DNA from 2 places in the Streptomyces sp. NPDC004065 genome. Region 2 is predicted to be linked to the other one. Evidence: predicted binding sites of a transcription regulator. Region 2 holds the regulator's gene; the other holds the start of a gene.

Region 1 (9,627 bases), on a different contig from region 2:
CCGAAGCCGCGCACGCCTCGCCAGCCCCGGAAGCCGCGCAAGCCCAGGTAGACCGCGAGGGCCGCGCGGACGGCAGGGAGGACGGAAGGCTCGATCCCCCGAACTCCCGCCTCGAAGAGGCCCGCGCCCTCGCCGCCTCCTACCCCGACCTCGACCCGGCCCTGCGCACCATCCCCCGCGCGATGCACGCCGAGCTGACGGCCCTCACCGCCCGCTGGCTCACCGCCGGGCATCCGCCCGCCGCGATCCGCGCCCACATCCTGCGCAACCTCCCCGACGGCGACACCCGCGTCCGACGCCCCGGCGGCCTCCTGCGCTACCTGCTCGGCGAGGTACCGCCGGTGCCGCCCGCGCCCACCTCGCCGCCACCGCGAAACGCGCCTCCGTACGCCCTGCCGGAACACCCCGGCCTCTCCGCCCGGCTCGCCCCCCTCCGCGAATGCGAGGGCGACCACGTCCAGGCGACCCTCTTCCGGCCGGTCGGCGACGAGACGCTGTGCCGCCACTGCCTCAACTCAGCACCGGTCGAGGACAGTCGGCGCACATCACCCACGCCACGGCCTCCGGTGCCTGCATGACTCCCCGCTGTCAGTGGTCCCTGACAGGATGCGCGCCATGGGAGCGAGAGACGACAGCGACGAGACGTATGTCATCGGCCTGTGCAATCAGATCCTCGGCGAAACGGCCCTGCCGCAGCACAGGTTCGACTGGCTGCTCGGGGATCCTGGGGCCGGGGGCCGCCGGGTCAGGCTGCCGGTCGACGCGTACTGGCCCGGTCACCAGCTCGTGGTCGAGTACCGGGAGCTTCAGCACGACCAGCCGGTGCCGCACTTCGACAAGCCGGACCGGCTCACCGTCAGCGGTGTCCACCGGGGCGAGCAGCGGGCCCTGTACGACGCGCGCCGTGAGACCGAGATCCCCGCTCACGGGCTGCGGCTGGTCGTGGTCCGGCCCGCCGACCTGGACGCGGACGGACGCGGGCGGCTGCGCCGCAACGAGGAGGCCGACCTGGCCGTCCTGCGGAAGATCCTGGCCCGGGACAGCGACGAGGACCGGGTCACCGACACCTTCCGCGCCTGGCTGCTCGGCCGGGGCTGGACGCCGGTCGAGCCCACGGACCGCTGGACCGACCTCGAAGCGGTGCGCGGCGAGGAGCGGCTGATCTGCGAGACCAAGGGCCGCACCAGCGAGAAGGGCATCGACGCCGACATCGCCTACGGGCAGCTGCTGCGCCGTATGACGAGCCAGGACGCCCGGATACGGTACGCGCTCGTCGTGCCGTCCTCGTCCGTGAAGGCCGTCGAGCGCGTCCCGGGCCACGTCCGCGACCTGCTGCGGATCGATGTGTACGAGGTGACGGACTACAACAGGGTGCGCCGGCTGTCCGCGTGACCGAGCCGCACCCACACCCCTCCAACAGCCTTTGCTCCGCCTTTGCAGTGATCGAACTTGTGCCCGACGCAGCCGGGTTAGAGTCGAACGGTCCGGGCAGCCGATGGAGGGGGCGGAGACCAAGTCATGGGCGACAACGGCGAGATACTCGACATCAAGATCGCTGACATCAAGAGAACAGCACCGCATTTCGGCCATGAGAGCGTCGCGCTCGCACACGCTTTGACCAAGCTGAAGACCGGTCTGTCCGCGGCCGGCGCGCCCTGGGGGGACGACGAACAGGGCACCAAGTTCCACGAGACCTACGGCCCACTGGTCAAGCGCATCGAGAAGTCCGCCAAGATCCTCACCGACGGACTGGCCAGCATTCACACGGCGATGGTCGACATGGCCGACGGCCACATCGACAACGAGCAGCTGATCCGCGCCATGTTCAGCAGAATCGACGTCCCCCACGACACCACGGGCCACGACAAGTGAGCGTCGCCGACAAGGCCCGCAAGGTCGTCCAGGACCTGACGGGCATGTGGTGGCCCGCGGCCGACGTCGACGGGCTGCGGGACGCCGCGAAGGCGTGGCGGGACTTCGCCGACGACGTCGACGACGTCACCTCTGCCGCCAACAAGGCCGCCCGCTCCTTGATCGAGCACAACAAGGGCGAGGCCATCGCCGCCTTCGACGACCCGTTCTGGCGCCGCTACTACTACGACAAGCACGGCTGGCTGAAGGACCTGTCGGACGGCGCCCGCGACATGGCCAAGGCGCTGGACGCGTACGCGGACGCCGTGCACGGCGCGAAGAAGAAGATCGAGCACGAACTGGAAATCGTCGGCGCCACCCTCGTCGGCGGCACCCTCCTGGCCGTCTTCACCGCGGGCCTGTCGGAGGGTGCGGCCCTCGCCGCCGCGGGGACCGTCACCGAACTCGCCGCGGGCCTGGGCATCACCGTCTCCGCCGAGGTCGCCTCCATCGCGGGCACCACCCTGGCCACCGCTGCCCTCGCGGGCATCGAATCCGTCACCGTCGACCTCGCCGTCGCCCAGCCCATGTCCATCGCCCTGGGCGAGCAGAAGGGCCTCAGCCTCGACGAGGCCCGCGAGGCGGGGGTTTACGGCGCGCTCCTGGGCGGCGCCTTCGGCGGCGGAGGCGCTGCCGTCAGGGCCGCGAGCAGGGCAGGCGGCTGGACCGAACTCCTGGGCGGCGTCCGGCTGCCCGGCCTCTCCCCCGAGTTGGCCCTGCCGGGCGGTGTGACGGCGTCGGCGGACGACCTCGGCCTGCTCATGAAGGGCGACGGCGAGCCGAACGCCTGGCCGCGCAGCAAACGCAAGGGTGCGGTCAAGCCGAAGTACCGGGTTGACGTCGCCGGCGACGAGGGGAAGAACGGATCCCACACCCTGGCCAAGCACGTGGAGGTGACCACCCGGGATCTGCGTGCGCGGCTGCGAGCGGAGCCGGAGAGGGACACAGTATCGCGGTACGTGGACGAGGCGTCCGCGCAGAGGGCCACCGACGGCGTGGTGCTCAGACGGCAGAAGGAGATCGAGGCGTGGCTCGCCAAGAACAAGAGCCGCAAGCTCGAGCTGGAAGCCCACTTCGACGATCACACCGGCCTGAGCCTGTCTCGTGCGAACTTCGTGCAGGGAGCCCCACCGGAGTGGGTGAAGGGTGCCAGAGTCATCCTCAAGCGCGACCCATCGGCCGAGATGGGCTACCGCGTCCTCACCTCCTATCCCGTCCCCTAGAACCAGACAGGCCGACAGCGACGATGACACCGGTGGATGACCGCTTTCACGAACTACGTCACCTCCTTCGGGCGTACGAACAGCCCGGTCACGCCTTCGACGACACGTTGGAGGCGGCCGGTACAGCCCTGAGCGCATATCTCCGGGCAGCTGCCTACGCACCGGAACGTGCGGCCGAAGCAGCGCGGGAGATCAAGGACCTTCTGGCACTTGGACTCTTCAGCGAAGAGATCGCGGACGATGTCGATCTGCTCCCGCACATTGCGCCACCCCAGGGCGTCGGCGTGGAGGACTGCCTTCGCGTCGTCCTGCACCATCTGGAGCGCTTCCTCGCCTCTCCGGCGGCTCCCCGCCCCTCGGTGCGCCCTGCGATCGCGTGGGAATGGCGAGAGCGGTTTCCGGCACTGGCCCACCTGCTCGGAGCGTACTTCTACCAGGACAGCCTGGAAGTCGAGTACCAGTCTCATGCCGAGGCCCTGGATGACTACCTTTCCGGCGAACCGGTCGAGGACGTGAGGCGAGCCGCGTCCGACATCACGGAATTCCTGGCTCTGAACCCGTCAGAGGACGAGCTCCGCGAGGCGGCAGCCGCACTAGGCCTCAGCGAGCCCGCGCCTGCGGGCGTCTCGCTGCGCCAGTGGCTCATCGACATCCGGAACATCATCATGCACCGGCACCGCGCCGAGTCGTGACGGCGGGCGGGTGAGGCACCCCAGTTCCCCGACAGGCCCCACAAGGCGGCCCCCCGCCCCCACAGCCGCCGACCGTAGGGCCGTCCCCCCTGGTCAGGGCAGCCTCGGGAGCGGAACGCTCAGGTCCCATGACCACCTTCACCCTCCGCTTCACCGCCACCCCCCGCGGCGCCCGGCTCGCGAGGCGTCTCGCCTCCCACCAGTTGGACGTCTGGGGCTGGCCCTACGGCACACCGGCGCACGACGCCGTCGAGCTGGTCGTCGCGGAGCTGGCGGCGAACGCCGTCACCCACGGACGGGTCCCCGGGCGGGATGCCGAGCTGCGACTGAGCGAGGACGACGGGCAGGTGCGGGTGGAGGTGAGCGACATGCGCGGTGAGCGGCTGCCCGTGACACAGGACGCCGCAGCCGACGGGAACGGCGGAAGGGGGCTCGTCCTGGTCGCGGCCCTCGCCAAGGAGTGGGGCGTGACGTCCCGCGCCGGCGCTCCTGGCAAGACCGTCTGGGCCGTCGTACCCACCGGGTGCGGGACGCGGGCGGGCCCGTGACGGCGTGACCCCCGCCACGGCATGCGTACGGCACGACGGAGCCGCACCCGGCGACGAACCCGTCAGGCAGAGACAGACCCGCCGTACAACGCCGGATGCCCAGCCCCCGCAGGGGACTGGGCACCGTGGCTCAGCTCAGCGCACGCTCAGTGGGCGTGGCCGTGGCCGTGGCCCGCGGCGGCCGGCTCTTCCTCTTCCTTCTTCTCGACGACCAGGGTCTCGGTCGTCAGCAGGAGGGAGGCGATGGAGGCGGCGTTCTCCAGCGCGGAACGGGTCACCTTGACCGGGTCGATGACGCCGGCCTTGATCAGGTCGGCGTACTCGCCGGTGGCGGCGTTGTAGCCGCTGCCCTTCTCGAGCTCGGCGACCTTGGAGACGATGACGTAGCCCTCAAGGCCGGCGTTCTCGGCGATCCAGCGCAGCGGCTCGACGGCGGCGCGGCGGACGACCGCGACACCGGTGGCCTCGTCGCCGGTCTTGCCGAGGTTGTCCTCGAGGACCTTGACGGCGTGGACCAGCGCGGAGCCACCACCGGAGACGATGCCCTCCTCGACCGCGGCGCGGGTCGCGGAGATGGCGTCCTCCAGGCGGTGCTTCTTCTCCTTCAGCTCCACCTCCGTGGCGGCGCCGACCTTGATCACGCACACGCCGCCGGCCAGCTTCGCGAGGCGCTCCTGGAGCTTCTCGCGGTCCCAGTCGGAGTCGGTGGACTCGATCTCGGCCTTGATCTGGGCGACGCGGGCCGCCACGTCCTCCTTCTTGCCGGCGCCGTCGACGATCGTGGTGTCGTCCTTGGTGACGGTGACACGGCGGGCGGAGCCGAGGACGTCCAGGCCGACCTGGTCGAGCTTGAGGCCGACCTCCTCGGAGACGACGGTGGCGCCGGTGAGGGTCGCCATGTCCTGCAGCATCGCCTTGCGGCGGTCGCCGAAGCCGGGGGCCTTCACGGCGGTGGCGTTGAAGGTGCCGCGGATCTTGTTCACGACCAGGGTCGACAGGGCCTCGCCCTCGACGTCCTCGGCGATGATCAGCAGCGGCTTCGAGGAGTTCGCCTGGATGATCTTCTCGAGCAGCGGGAGCAGGTCCGCGATCGCGGAGATCTTGCCCTGGTGGATCAGGATGTACGGGTCATCGAGGACGGCCTCCATGCGCTCCTGGTCCGTGACGAAGTACGGCGACAGGTAGCCCTTGTCGAAGGCCATGCCCTCGGTGAAGTCCAGCTCCAGGCCGAAGGTGTTGGACTCCTCGACGGTGATGACGCCGTCCTTGCCGACCTTGTCCATCGCCTCGGCGATGAGCTCGCCGACCTGCTGGTCCTGCGCGGACAGCGCGGCCACGGCGGCGATGTCGGACTTCTCGTCGATCGGGCGGGCCGAGGCGTGCAGGTCGTCGGAGACGGCCTTGACCGCGGCGTCGATGCCCTTCTTCAGGGCGGCCGGGGAGGCGCCGGCGGCGACGTTCCGCAGGCCCTCGCGCACCAGCGCCTGGGCCAGCACGGTCGCGGTGGTGGTGCCGTCACCCGCGATGTCGTTGGTCTTGGTCGCCACCTCCTTCACCAGCTGCGCGCCGAGGTTCTCGTACGGGTCCTCGATCTCGACCTCGCGGGCGATGGTGACGCCGTCGTTGGTGATGGTCGGGGCGCCGAACTTCTTGTCGATGACGACGTTGCGGCCCTTGGGGCCGATCGTCACCTTCACCGTGTCGGCAAGCTTGTTGACGCCGCGCTCGAGGGCGCGACGGGCGTCCTCGTCGAACTTCAGGATCTTCGCCATGGCAGCGGGAGCCCTCTCGGAAAAAGATCTGGGTGAAAACGGCACTGCGCCCCGGGCGCCCGGCTTCTTATCGGTCGCGGGGGCCAGGGGCGCAGCTCACAGCGGAAACGCTGAGGTGATTACTTCTCGATGATCGCGAGCACGTCGCGAGCCGAGAGCACGAGGTACTCCTCGTTGTTGTACTTCACCTCGGTGCCGCCGTACTTGCTGTAGAGCACGACGTCGCCGACCTTGACGTCGAGCGGAAGGCGGTTGCCGTCCTCGAAGCGGCCCGGGCCCACGGCCAGGACGACGCCCTCCTGGGGCTTCTCCTTGGCGGTGTCCGGGATGACCAGGCCCGAGGCCGTGGTCTGCTCGGCGTCCAGCGGCTGGACCACGATGCGGTCCTCGAGCGGCTTGATGGCAACCTTGGAGCTGGCGGTCGTCACGATCCGACCTCCCCCTTCGGAGATCTCACGGGGTTAACTGTCTGAGGTGGCGACCAGGTCGATCCGTCGTCGCGGGTGCCGGACCTGCCCGTCGCTTTGTTGGCACTCTCCCAAGGGGAGTGCCAGAGCCGAGACTATGACCGCGGTTAGCACTCGGTCAAGCGGAGTGCCAATTGCCCCCCGGCGCGTCGGCCTCGGACCGCCATAAGCCGCCGGGAGTCCGGGGTGCGGGGGCCGTCGGGAGTTTCGGCGCGCCGCACCCCTTCCGTACCCACGCGTTTAGTACGACCGTACGTTCATGCACTCACGCTCCACCGCCGCGGACGGCGCCCTCACCGGTGGCTGTGTCCTCCTGCTCGTGCTGGTGGCGGATGCGACGGCCGCGCTGCTGGTGCTCATCGTGCTGGCCCTGCGCGGGCTCGGCCGGCTGGACCTGCCCGGCGGTACGGCGGACGGGGCGCCGGCCGTCGACCGGGTGCCCGCGCTGTGCTGTGTCGGCTTCGCGGTGGCGGCCGCGGTGGCCGGGGTACTGCTGGTGCGGGGCGGCAACCGGCTCACCGGCGCGCTGCAGTTGGCCCTGGCGGTCGTCGTCGCCTGCGCCGCGCTGGGGGTCTGGCACGACGCGCGCGACCGCTCCCGCTCCCCGTCCACCCCTCCGGCCGACCGGCTGGTGGACGCCTCGGGGGACGTTTTGGGGGACGTTTCGGGGGACGTTTTGGGGGACGTTTCGGGGGGCGCTTTGGGGGACGTTTCGGGGAGTGTCTCGCGGTATGCCGCGCGGTACGCCTCCGGGAGCGTTTCGCGGGGCGCCTCGCCGTACGCCTCCGGGAGCGTCTCGCGGGGCGCCGCGGAGGTGGCCTCGTGGCCGCCTCAGAGGTAGTCCGCCAGCCGGCCCACGGTCAGGCCGCGCTCCTGGATACGGTGCAGCAGCCGTACCGTGCGCTCGTGCAGGGTGGGGCCGTCGAGGTCGTCGTCGTCCGAGGCGACCAGCAGGATGTCGCCGGGGCGCAGGCGGCGGGGGCCGCGGGTGAAGTGCAGTCCGCCCTCCGTGGTCGAGGCGCGCCACAGGACGACCGCCGCGACCCCGCAGTCGGCCGCGGCACGCAGGGTGGTCCCGTCGTACGCGGCGTAGGGCGGGCGGAAGAGGCGGGGGCGGACGCCGAAGCGTGAGTGGAGCTTGTCCCGCTGCCCGCAGATCTCGGCGCGCTGGCCGGCGTAGGGCAGGCCGCGCAGCGCGGGGTGGTCGAGGGTGTGGTTCTGCAGGTCGGCGCCGACCGACAGCAGCCGCGCGAAGTGCCCGTATCCCGGCCCGGCCACGCCGTCCGTGAGGAACATGCTGACCGGCAGCCGCAGTTCACGGACCATGTCGACGAACCGCGGGTCCTGCTCGGCGCCGTCGTCGTAGGTGAGGAAGACGACCTTGTCGGTGGTGTCCACGTGGTCCACGACCGGGGGCGCGGCGGGGGACGCGGTACCGGCGGAGGACGCGGTACCGGCGGAGGACGCGGCGCCGGCGGGGAGAGCGAGCGGGCGCGCCTGGGGGCGGCCGGGGGGACGGGCCGGCGGGCGCGGCGGTGGGGGCAGCGGGGCGGCCAGACCCCAGCGGCGGTACGGCTGTTCGGCGGCCGGGCGCTGCGAACGCACCCCCTGGGCCGCCTTCCGGCCCAGCCGCTCGATGGGGTCCACGGACTGCGCGCACCCGGTCAGCAGCGCGGCCGCGAGCAGCCCCGCGGCCGTGCGCCGCAGCCGGGACCCCGGGCGGAGTGGGTGCCGGGGTCCGGGCCGGAGCAGGGGTCCGGGCCGGAGCAGGGGTCCGGGCCGGAGCAGGGGTCCGGGCCGGAGCAGGGGTCCGGGCCGGAGCCGCACACCTCGCCTCACAGGTAGTCCTCCAGCCGGGCGACCGCGAATCCCTTCGCCGTGACCGTGTCCAGGAACCGCCGCATGTCGTCGACCATCGTGCCGTTCCACTCGTGGGGGCCCCGGAAGTGGGTGAGGACGATGTCGCCGCGGCGCATCCGCTGGTCGTCCTCGCGGTACTCCCAGTGGTCGACGAAGACCTCCTCGTTCCAGATCGGCGCGTAGGCGATGCCGCAGGACTTGGCGGCGCGCAGGGTGTCCTGGTTGTAGTTGCCGTAGGGCGGCCGGAAGAGCCTCGGGCGCCTGCCGAACTGCCGCTCCATCACGTCCTGCATGTCGCAGATCTCGTGCCGCTGCTCGTCGTAGGACAGGCCCGGCAGGTAGGGGTGGTGCAGGGTGTGGTTGTTGAGGGTGATGCCCGAGGACTGCATCCTGCGGAAGTAGCCGTAGTCGTCCTCCACCAGGTAGTTGCTGAGGAAGGCGGTGTACGGGATCTTCAGGTCGCTCATCATGCGCAGGAACGCGGGGTCCTTCTCCGCGCCGTCGTCGATGGTGAGGAAGACGACCTTGTCCCTGGTGGGGACGGTGGTGAAGACGGGGGGCAGGTTCCAGTCCTCCTGGTGGTCCACCTCGAAGCCCGCGCGGGCGGTGATGCGGGGTCTGGCCTTGGGCGGGCGCGGGGGCGTCAGCGGTACGTGGGCCAGGCCCCAGCGCCTGGCCGCGGCGGAGCGGGCGGCGTAGGAGGCGTGCAGACGGGTGGCGTAGGAGTCGAGGGCGCGGGCCTCGGGCGCCTGGAGGCGCTGCTGGCCCTGGGCGGGACGGACCGGGGTGTCCGGCTGCGAGGAACAGGCGGAGGCCAGGGCGGCGACGGCGAGGACGGCCAGGGTCACGCGGGCGCCGTTTTTCCGATATCCAGTCTTTTTGTCATTTTGTACTACTAGTCTCATGGCGCCGGATCCTCCCAGGCCGCCGCGCCGATCCCGGGACGACACCGCGGCCGGCGGCACACCATCCACCGACCGGCCCAACAGCCCCAGCTGCCCAACGGCCCAAGCAGCCCGACCCGCCCGGCGGTCCGACCTGGCCGACGGGCCCGACCGGGTGCGCCGGCGCCGCCCGCCCCGCCCGCCCCCATGGCCCCGATGGCCCCGTGAGCCCCCGCGCCGCCCGCTGCCCGACAATGAGCCGGTGACCGA
Region 2 (9,627 bases):
GAGCTTGTCCTCGTCGGCGACCGCCTGGGTCTCGCGCAGCACGTCCGCGGCGAGCTCGGGGGCGGCCGCGGCGAGCGTCGCGGCGTCCTTGTAGTGGGCCTTCGGGATCACCAGGACGTGGGTGGGCGCCTGGGGGTTGATGTCGCGGAAGGCGACCGTGGTGTCGGTCTCGCGGACGACCGTCGCGGGGACGTGACCTGCGACGATCTTGCAGAACAGGCAGTCGTCCTGCGGTTCCCCTGCCATGGGCTTCCTCCCGGCGGTGGCGATCTTCGTCCAGGGCATGGTACCGAGCGGCGCCCGTGCGCCGCCCGGCTCGCCCTGTGCCGTTGTCTTCTTGTGCCGTTCTCTTCTCGTGCCGTTGTCTTCTGGTGCCGTTGTCTTCTGGTGCCGTTGTCTTCTGGTGCCGTTGTCTTCTGGTGCCGTTGTCTTCTGGTGCCGTTGTCTTCCTGTGCCTGCCGTCCGCTTCCTGCGCCGTCCTCCGCCGCTGGGGAAGCGACGGCTGCTAGGGCAGCGGCGGCGGGGTCTTCGCCGGGGTCTCCTCCAGGGCGGCCAGGGCGATGCGCACGGCCTCGTCCAGCTGTCTGTCGCGGCCCGCCGCGTAGTCCTGGGGGCGCTGCACGACCTCCACGTCCGGGTCGACGCCGTGGTTCTCCACGGCCCACTCGTAACCCTCCAGCCAGAACGCGTACTTCGGCTGGGTGATCAGGGTGCCGTCGACCAGGTGGTAGCGGCTGTCGATGCCGATGACACCGCCCCAGGTGCGGGTGCCGACCACGGGCCCGAGGCCCAGCGCCTTGATGGCCGCGTTGACGATGTCGCCGTCGGAGCCGGAGAACTCGTTGGCGACGGCGACCACGGGGCCCCGGGGCGCGTCCTGCGGGTAGCTGTAGGGCCGCATGCCGCGGGGCACGCCCCAGCCGACGATCCGCCGGGCCAGCTTCTCCACGACCAGCTGCGAGGTGTGGCCGCCGCGGTTCTCGCGGACGTCGACGACGAGGCCCTCGCGGGCCACCTCCACGCGCAGGTCGCGGTGGATCTGGGCCCAGCCGGGCGCCTGCATGTCGGGCACGTGGAGGTAGCCGAGCCGGCCGCCGGAGAGCTGGTGGACGTAGGCGCGGCGGTCGGCGACCCAGGCGTGGTACCGCAGCGGTTCCTCGTCGGCGAGCGGCACCACGACCGCGTGGCGCGCCTCTCCCCCGCCGGACGGGGAGATCGTCAGCTCGGCCGGCTTGCCCGCGGTGCCCACCAGGAGCGGACCCGGGCCGGTGACCGGGTCGACCGGGATGCCGCCCACCGCGACGATCGCGTCCCCGGCGCGCACCGCGACACCCGGCGCGGCCAGCGGGCTGCGCGCGTCGGGGTCGGAGGTCTCCGAGGGCAGGATGCGGTCGATGCGCCAGCCGCCGTCCTCGTGGCGGGAGAGGTCGGCGCCCAGCAGGCCCTGGCGGGGGCCGTGGCCGTGGCCGCCGTTCGGCACGACGTAGGCGTGCGAGGTGCCGAGCTCGCCGTGCACCTCCCACAGCAGGTCCATCAGGTCGTCGTGGGTGGCGACGCGCTCCAGGACGGGGCGGTAGCGGTCGAGGACGCCGTCCCAGTCGACGCCGCTCATGTCGGCCCGCCAGAACTGGTCCCGCATGATGCGGCCGGTCTCCTCGTACATCTGCCGCCACTCGGCGGCCGGGTCGACGCTCTGCCGGACCCGGCCCAGGTCGACGGTGATGTTGGAGTCGCTGTCCTCGTCGCCGGAGGCGCGCCGGTCGCTGGGCACGACCTTCAGCTTGCCGTCGGTCCACAGCAGGACCCGCTTGCCGTCGCCGCTGACCTCGAAGTGGTCGGCGTCCGCGGCGAGGTGCTCGATGCGCTGCTGGGCGAGGTCGTAGCGCTCGAGTTCGGTCTTGGGGTCGGGGTCGTCGGGCGTGGCGCGGCCGGCGCCGAGGACACCGCGCACCGGGTGGCGCAGCCACAGCACGCCGTCGCGGGCGGCACGCAGGTTGGAGTAGCGGGCGGCCTCGACCGGGAAGGGCACGATGCGGTCGGCGAGGCCGTCGAGGTCGATCCGCGTCGTCGGGGTGCCCTCGCTGTCCGGCGTCTCGTCCTTGTCGGGGGCCTCGAAGGGGCGGCCGTGCCGCTGCGGGCCGAACGGGGACGGGGTGGTCGCGGCGAGGGTGATCAGGTGCGGGCGGGCGCCCTCGACGAAGGCCAGGTCGAAGACGTGCTCGTCGTAGACCGGGTCGAAGGAGCGGTGGGAGAGGAAGGCCAGGTGCTTGCCGTCGAGGGTGAACGCCGGCGCGAAGTCCTGGAAGCGCAGCGGGGTCGCCTCGGTGACCGACAGGTCGGTGGTGTTGGCGAGGCGGAGCTGGCACAGCGGGCGCGGGCCGGGGTGGGACCAGGCGAGCCAGCCGGAGTCGGGCGAGAAGGCGAGGTCGGACACGTCGCCGTCCTCGCTGCGGTCCACCTCGCGCACCTCGCCGGTCTCCCGCTCGACGAGCAGCAGCCGTCCGTCGTGCGCGGCGACGGCGGCCCGGCTGCCGTCGGGCGCCATGGCGAGCTCCAGGACCCGGCCGAGCTGCCCCGCGGCGAGCCGGCGCGGGGTCGCGCCCGGGGTGAGCCCGGTCGCGGGGGCGAACTCCAGGGCGTCCTCGCCCTCGGCGTCCGTCACCCACACCACCCACTCCTCCCCCTCGGCGCGGAAGGTGCGCGGCAGCCGGGCGCGGACGCCGGGCTCGGCGGCCAGCGCGCGGGCGGGGCCGTTGCGGTGGGTGACCCAGTGCACGGCGCCGCGCACGGCGACCGCGCTGCCGCGTGCGGTGTGGTCGGGGGCGGCGGAGCCGAACCAGTGGGCGGCGTTCACCGGGTAGGGCTGGAGGTCGGCGCGGGGGCCGCCGAGCCGGATGCCGAGCCGGCGCGGCTCGGCGCCGTCGAGGTCGTCCAGGACCCAGAGTTCACCGGCGCAGGCGTAGACGACGCGGGTGCCGTCGCCGGCGGCGTGCCGGGCGTAGAAGCCGTCCAGGGGGGTGTGCCGGCGCAGGTCGGAGCCGTCGGCGAGGGAGGAGTACAGCGCGCCGGTGCCCTCGTGGTCGGAGAGGAAGGCGAGCCGGTCCCCGATCCACAGCGGGTACTCGATGTTGCCGTCCAGCTCCTCGTGCAGCCGTACGAACTCGCCGTCGCCCTCGCGGTCGATCCACAGCTTGCCCGCGGTGCCGCCCCGGTAGCGCTTCCACCAGGCCGCCTCGCGGCCCATGGGCGCGGACAGCAGCACGGTGTGCGGGCCGTGGGCGACGTCGCCGACCGGGCCGTACGGCAGGGTCTCGGCGGGTCCGCCGTCGAGCGGGACGGCGCGCGCCCAGGTGCGGCGCAGGCTCGCCTGCCCGTGGGTGCTGGTCACCAGGACCCGGCCGTCCGGCGTCCAGCCGCGGACCTGGGTCCGCCGGCTTCCCCAGTGCGTCAGCCGCCGTGCGGGGCCGCCGTCGACCGGGGCGATGTGCACCTCGGGGGCGCCGTCACGGGTGGAGGTCCAGGCGACGGTGGTGCCGTCGGGCGAGATACGGGGGTGGTTCACCGGCACGTTGTCCGCGCTGAGCCGCCAGGCCCTGCCGCCGTCCAGCGGGGCGAGCCAGACGTCGTCCTCGGCGGTGAAGGCGGCCAACTCGCCGTGCAGGTGCGGAAACCGGAGGTAGGCGGGCGATGCGGAGGAGGAAGAAGAGGGCGGCTTGGTCACGCGATCACATTACGCAGCGACGCCGGTCGCGGACAGGGGGCGGAGTCGCCGGAGATCACCACGGGCCGGTTTCCGCGCCCCGCGCGGCCGGTGAGGGCGGCGGCCTGTGAGGGCGGCTCACTTGCCCTGGACGGGCCAGCAGGTGGGGTCGCCCTGGCACCAGAGGGTGCGGGTGACGGTGACGGTGACCGTCGGGCCGGGCCCGCCGGGCCGGCCCCGGGTGGGCCCGCCGGTCGCGCCGCAGTCGCCGAGGCCCGAGACGTGGAACAGCACCCGGCCGCCCACCTTCGCGGTCAGGTTCCCGCGCACACAGGCGCCGTTGACGGCGCGGGTCACCTTCCCGGTGACGGTGATCCTGCGCCCGTCCTTGGTCTGCCCCTGGCAGTCGACGGAGACGACGGTGGTCTCGGAGGCCGTGGGCGCCGCCCCGCCGGGCGTGCGGGTGCCGCCGCCGTCGTAACCGGCCGTGCAGCTGAGCCAACGCACGGCCGCGTCCCGCCGGTTCAGCTCGGCGGTCGCCGTCTTGTCGGTGGTGTACGCCACGGCCGCGGAGCTCAGCCCGCCCGGGTCGCAGGCGACCGCCCCGGCCACACCGGCAGCCACGAGTCCCGTCACGGCCATCGCCCGCCGCGGCAGCGGCAGTTGCCGGATGCGCCCCAGTGCCCCCATGCATGGCAGCGTGCCACCCCGGCGCCGCGGACGGAAGAGCGCATACGGCCACCCGCGCGCCGCGCACGCCCGCCCGTACGGCCACCCATGCGCCCCTCGCGCACTCACCCGCACGGCCACCCGTGCGCCTCAGGCGCACCGCACCCGCACGGTCAGGTGCGCAGCAGCAGCCACTCCTGGAGTTCGACGAGGTTGCCCTCGGGGTCCTTGAGGTGGGCGACGCGCATGCGGTCGGTCATCGGCGCGGGGCCGTGCAGCAGGGCCGCGCCGCGGGCGGTGATCTCGGCGCAGTAGCGGTCGAGGTCGTCCACCCGCAGCACCACCAGGGAGCGGTGCCCGCTCGCCGGGCCGGCCAGCTCGCCCAGCACCTCGGCCATCATCGCCCGGTCCTGCAGGGCGATGCCCGCGGACCCGGTGGCGGGGCTGAACTTCTCGTACGGCCCGCCGGCCGCGCCCGACTGCGGCTTGAGGCCGAGCACCTCGGCGTAGAAGCGGTAGCAGGCGGCGAAGTCGGTGACGAGCAGCCGGACCTGGGCCAGTTCCATCGCATCCCCCTGGGTCGGGACCGCGTTCACTCAGGACCAGCGGCCGGTACGGCCCATGAGCAGGGCCGCGGCGGCGGTCCCCGCGGTCGATGTACGCAGCACCGTACGCCCCAGCACGCATGCGCTCGCACCCGCCTGCGCGAACTGGGCCAGCTCCTCCGGGGAGATGCCGCCCTCGGGGCCGACGACGAGCACGATCTCGCCCTCGGCGGGAAGGTCCGCGGTCGCCAGCGGCTCACCGCCGCTCTCGTGCAGTACGGCGGCGAAGTCGGCCGCGGCGAGCAGCGCGGCGACCTGCTTGGTCGTCGCGGCGTCGGCGACCTCGGGGAAGCGGACCCGGCGGGACTGCTTGCCCGCCTCGCGGGCGGTGGCCCGCCACTTGCCGAGCGCCTTCTGGCCGCGCTCGCCGCGCCACTGGGTGATGCAGCGGGACGCGGCCCACGGCACGATCGCGTCGACGCCGACCTCCGTCATGGTCTCCACGGCGAGCTCGCCCCGGTCGCCCTTGGGCAGCGCCTGCACGACGGTGATGCGGGGCGACTCCTCGGGCTCCTCGACGACCGTCTCCAGGTCCGTGACGACCAGGCGGTCCTTGCCCTCGGTGGCCTTCACCACGCCCTCGGCCCAGCGGCCGCGCCCGTCGGTGAGCACCACGTCCTCGCCGGGCCGCAGCCGCTTCACCGAGACCGCGTGCCGGCCCTCGGGGCCGTCGAGCACGAACTCGGGGCCGATCGCCTCCAGTTGCCCGACCACGAACACCGGTGCCGTCATCGCGGACCGCCTCCCGCCGGGCGGCCGGCGGACAGCGCCGCCGTGGCCGCGTCGAGTTCCGCGGCCAGGACCTCCACGAGCTGGGCGGCGGGCAGTGCCCGGGCCATCCGGTGGCCCTGGCCCGCCCACAGCGCCATGCCCTGCGGGTCACCGGTCTTCGCCGCGGCCTTGCGCAGCGGCGCGGTGAGGTGGTGCACCTCGGGGTAGGCGGCGGGCGCGTACGGGCCGTGCTCGCGCATGAACCGGTTGACCAGGCCGCGGGCCGGCCGTCCGGAGAAGGCCCGGGTCAGCTCGGTGTGGGAGAACAGCGGGTCGGTCAGGGCCTGCTTGTGCAGGGCGTGCGCGCCGGACTCGGGGGTGGCGAGGAAGGCGGTGCCCAGCTGGGCGGCGCTCGCGCCGGCGGCGAGCACGGCGGCGATCTGGCTGCCGCGCATGATGCCGCCGGCGGCGACGACCGGGAGCGGCACCGTCTCGCGGACCTGCGCGACGAGGGAGAGCAGGCCGGTGCCGCCGCAGGGGCCGTCCGGCGAGTCGCGGTGGCTGCCCTGGTGGCCGCCGGCCTCCAGGCCCTGGGCGATCACCGCGTCGGCGCCGGAGCGCTCCACGGCGAGCGCCTCCTCGGCGGTGGTCGCGGTGACCCAGACGAAGGTGCCGACGCGGTGCAGCGAGTCGACGACGTCACGGGTGGGGACGCCGAAGTGGAAGGAGACCAGCGGGACCGGGTCCTCGACGAGGACGGCGAGCTTGGCGTCGTAGCCGTCGTCGCGGCCGTGCTCGGGGTCGCCGAGCTCGGTGTCGTACCAGCCGGCCTCGCCGGCGAGCTGCTGGGCGTACAGGTCGACGCTGCCGGACTCGGCGTACTCCGGCTGCGGCACGAACACGTTGACGCCGAAGGGGCGGCCGGTCAGTCCGCGCAGCTGCTTGATCTCCTGGTACATGCCGTCGGCGGTCTTGTAACCGGCGGCGAGGAAGCCCAGCCCGCCGGCGTCGGACACCGCGGCGGCGAGCTGGGGCCCGCAGGCGCCGCCCGCCATCGGGGCCTGCACGATCGGGTGCTGGAGGAGATCGGTCACTGCGGAGGACATGACGGCATGGTGTCACGTCCGCCGGACCTGTCCGAACCGGCCCGGCCCCGGGCGGGGGCGGGCCGGGCCGGGGGCGGCCACGGCCCGCGCGGCCCGCCTCCCGGCGCCGCCGGGCGGCCGCTCAGCGGCCGTTGAACGCGTCCTTCAGCCGCGAGAACAGTCCCTGCTGCCCGGGCTGGAACTGCCCCTGGGGGCGCTCCTCGCCGCGCAGCTTGGCCAGCTCGCGCAGCAGCCTCTCCTGCTCCGGGTCCAGCTTGGTCGGGGTCTGCACCTCGACGTGGACGACGAGGTCGCCCCGGCCGCCGCCGCGCAGGTGGGTCACTCCCCGGCCGTGCAGCGGGATCGACTGGCCGGACTGGGTGCCCGGGCGGATGTCGACCTCCTCCAGGCCGTCCAGGGTCTCCAGCGGCACCTTGGTGCCGAGGGCCGCCGCCGTCATCGGGATGGTGACCGTGCAGTGCAGGTCGTCGCCGCGCCGCTGGAACGTCGCGTGCGGCAGCTCGTGGATCTCCACGTACAGGTCGCCGGCCGGGCCGCCGCCGGGGCCGACCTCGCCCTCGCCCGCGAGCTGGATGCGGGTGCCGTTGTCGACACCGGCCGGGATCTTCACGGTCAGCGTGCGGCGGGCGCGGATACGGCCGTCGCCGGCGCACTCGGGGCACGGGGTGGGCACCACCGTGCCGAAGCCCTGGCACTGCGGGCAGGGGCGGGAGGTCATGACCTGGCCCAGGAAGGACCGGGTGACCTGGGAGACCTCACCGCGGCCGCGGCACATGTCGCACGTCTGGGCGCTGGTGCCGGGCGCCGCGCCCTCGCCGTTGCAGGTGTTGCAGACGACGGCCGTGTCGACCTGGATGTCCTTCGTCGTGCCGAAGGCCGCCTCGTCCAGCTCGACCTCGAGCCGGATCATGGCGTCCTGGCCCCGGCGCGTGCGCGAACGCGGGCCGCGCTGGGAGGCCGTGCCGAAGAAGGCGTCCATGATGTCGGAGAAGTTGCCGAACGCCCCGGCCCCGAAGCCGCCCGCGCCGGCGCCGCCGCCGGCCTGCGACAGCGGGTCGCCGCCGAGGTCGTAGACCTGCTTCTTCTGCGGGTCCGACAACACCTCGTAGGCGGCGTTGATCTCCTTGAACCGCTCCTGCGTCTTGGGATCGGGGTTGACGTCCGGGTGCAGCTCGCGGGCGAGCCGCCGGAAGGCCTTCTTGATCTCATCCTGCGACGCGTCGCGGCGCACGCCGAGAACGGCGTAGTAATCCGTGGCCACTTACGACTCCGCCAGGATCTGTCCGACGTACCGTGCCACTGCGCGTACCGCTCCCATCGTTCCCGGGTAATCCATGCGGGTCGGTCCGACCACGCCGAGCTTGGCCACTGCCTCGCCGCCCGAACCGTAGCCCACCGACACGATGGACGTGGAGTTGAGTCCTTCGTGGGCGTTCTCGTGACCGATGCGCACGGTCATGCCCGGATCCTGCGTCTCGCCGAGCAGCTTCAGCAGCACGACCTGCTCCTCCAGCGCCTCCAGCACGGGCCGGATGGTGAGCGGGAAGTCGTGCCCGAAGCGGGTGAGATTGGCGGTGCCGCCGATCATCAGCCGCTCCTCGTTCTCCTCCACCAGGGTCTCCAGCAGGGTGGACAGCACCGCCGAGACCGTGCCGCGGTCCTCCGCGTCGAAGGCCTCGGGCAGATCCTCCACCAGCGTCGGCACGTCCGCGAAGCGGCGGCCGGCGATCCGGCTGTTCAGCCGCGCCCGCAGATCCGCGAGCGAGTTCTCGCCGAACGGGGCCGGGCAGTCGACCATCCGCTGCTCGACCCGGCCGGTGTCCGTGATCAGCACGAGCATCACGCGGGCGGGCGCCAGCGACAGCAGCTCCACGTGCCGCACGGTGGAACGGGTCAGCGAGGGGTACTGCACCACGGCGACCTGCCGGGTCAGCTGGGCCAGCAGCCTGACCGTGCGGGCCACCACGTCGTCCAGGTCGACCGCGCCGTCGAGGAAGTTCTGGATGGCCCGGCGCTCCGGCGCGGTCATCGGCTTGACCCCGGCGAGCTTGTCGACGAACAGCCGGTAGCCCTTGTCGGTGGGGATACGGCCCGCGCTGGTGTGCGGCTGGGCGATGTAGCCCTCCTCCTCGAGGGCCGCCATGTCGTTGCGGACGGTGGCCGGGGAGACGCCCAGGTTGTGCCGCTCGGTGAGGGCCTTGGAGCCCACCGGCTCCTCGGTGCCGACGTAGTCCTGGACGATGGCGCGCAGCACCTGAAGCCTTCGCTCGCTGAGCATCGCGCGCACCTCCAGAGTGGTCCCTCGGCTCCGGCCTGGCACTCGGCGCATTCGAGTGCCAGCTCTGTCGCGCCCAGTGTACGGCGGTCGGGTACGCACCGGGCAAGGCCGGTCCCGCCACGGTCCGGTCACCGTTTAGCGTCCCGGTATGACGGTGACTTGGGAAGAGCTGGGCTGGGAGCGGCTGGCGCACGGGGCCGGCCGGGTCCGGCTGCCGGTGTGGGACTGCACGGTGGGGCTGGTCCTCGGGGCGGACCGGGCGCTGTTCGTGGACGCGGGGTCGCACCGTGCGGAGGGCGCGCGGTTGCGTGCGCGGGCGCGGGCGCTCACCGGTGACCGTGTGACACTTCTCGCGCTCACCCACCCCCACTTCGACCACGTCCTCGGTGCGGGAGAGTTCGTGGACGCGCGGATCCACGCCGCCGAGGGGATGTCCGCCGTGCTCGGCGACGAGCGGGGGCGGGCGGAACTGCGCGCGGACGCGGTGCGCCACGGACTGGACCCCCGGGCGGCGGACGAGGCGGTGGCGGCCCTGCCCCGCCGTGCCGGACGTGAGGT

What was found. The regulator HrcA, encoded in region 2, represses chaperone genes, less so after heat shock. The targets are predictions, from matches to a motif close to TTNGCACTCNGNNNNNCNGAGTGCNAA.
Region 1: groES (co-chaperone GroES) is a predicted target of HrcA. The motif match lies at 6,721-6,747, and genes of this name have one in related genera.

What each region holds. Positions count from the first base shown of each region.
Region 1 is NZ_JBJDQT010000001.1:569,873-579,499, forward strand. Features, by position in the region: gene ACI2LW_RS02500 (hypothetical protein) at 1-578, shown strand, start outside; gene ACI2LW_RS02505 (hypothetical protein) at 616-1,392, shown strand; gene ACI2LW_RS02510 (hypothetical protein) at 1,615-1,872, shown strand; gene ACI2LW_RS02515 (RNase A-like domain-containing protein) at 1,869-3,134, shown strand; gene ACI2LW_RS02520 (contact-dependent growth inhibition system immunity protein) at 3,158-3,826, shown strand; gene ACI2LW_RS02525 (ATP-binding protein) at 3,955-4,374, shown strand; gene groL (chaperonin GroEL) at 4,521-6,146, opposite strand; gene groES (co-chaperone GroES) at 6,266-6,574, opposite strand; gene ACI2LW_RS02540 (hypothetical protein) at 6,873-7,454, shown strand; gene ACI2LW_RS02545 (polysaccharide deacetylase family protein) at 7,445-8,320, opposite strand; gene ACI2LW_RS02550 (polysaccharide deacetylase family protein) at 8,449-9,378, opposite strand; gene ACI2LW_RS02555 (methyltransferase domain-containing protein) at 9,620-9,627, shown strand, end outside.
Region 2 is NZ_JBJDQT010000039.1:43,263-52,889, reverse strand. Features, by position in the region: gene ACI2LW_RS30785 (histidine triad nucleotide-binding protein) at 1-246, opposite strand, end outside; gene ACI2LW_RS30780 (S41 family peptidase) at 506-3,721, opposite strand; gene ACI2LW_RS30775 (hypothetical protein) at 3,839-4,390, opposite strand; gene ACI2LW_RS30770 (VOC family protein) at 4,543-4,935, opposite strand; gene ACI2LW_RS30765 (16S rRNA (uracil(1498)-N(3))-methyltransferase) at 4,966-5,706, opposite strand; gene ACI2LW_RS30760 (nitronate monooxygenase) at 5,703-6,791, opposite strand; gene dnaJ (molecular chaperone DnaJ) at 6,913-8,052, opposite strand; gene hrcA (heat-inducible transcriptional repressor HrcA) at 8,053-9,069, opposite strand; gene ACI2LW_RS30745 (MBL fold metallo-hydrolase) at 9,218-9,627, shown strand, end outside.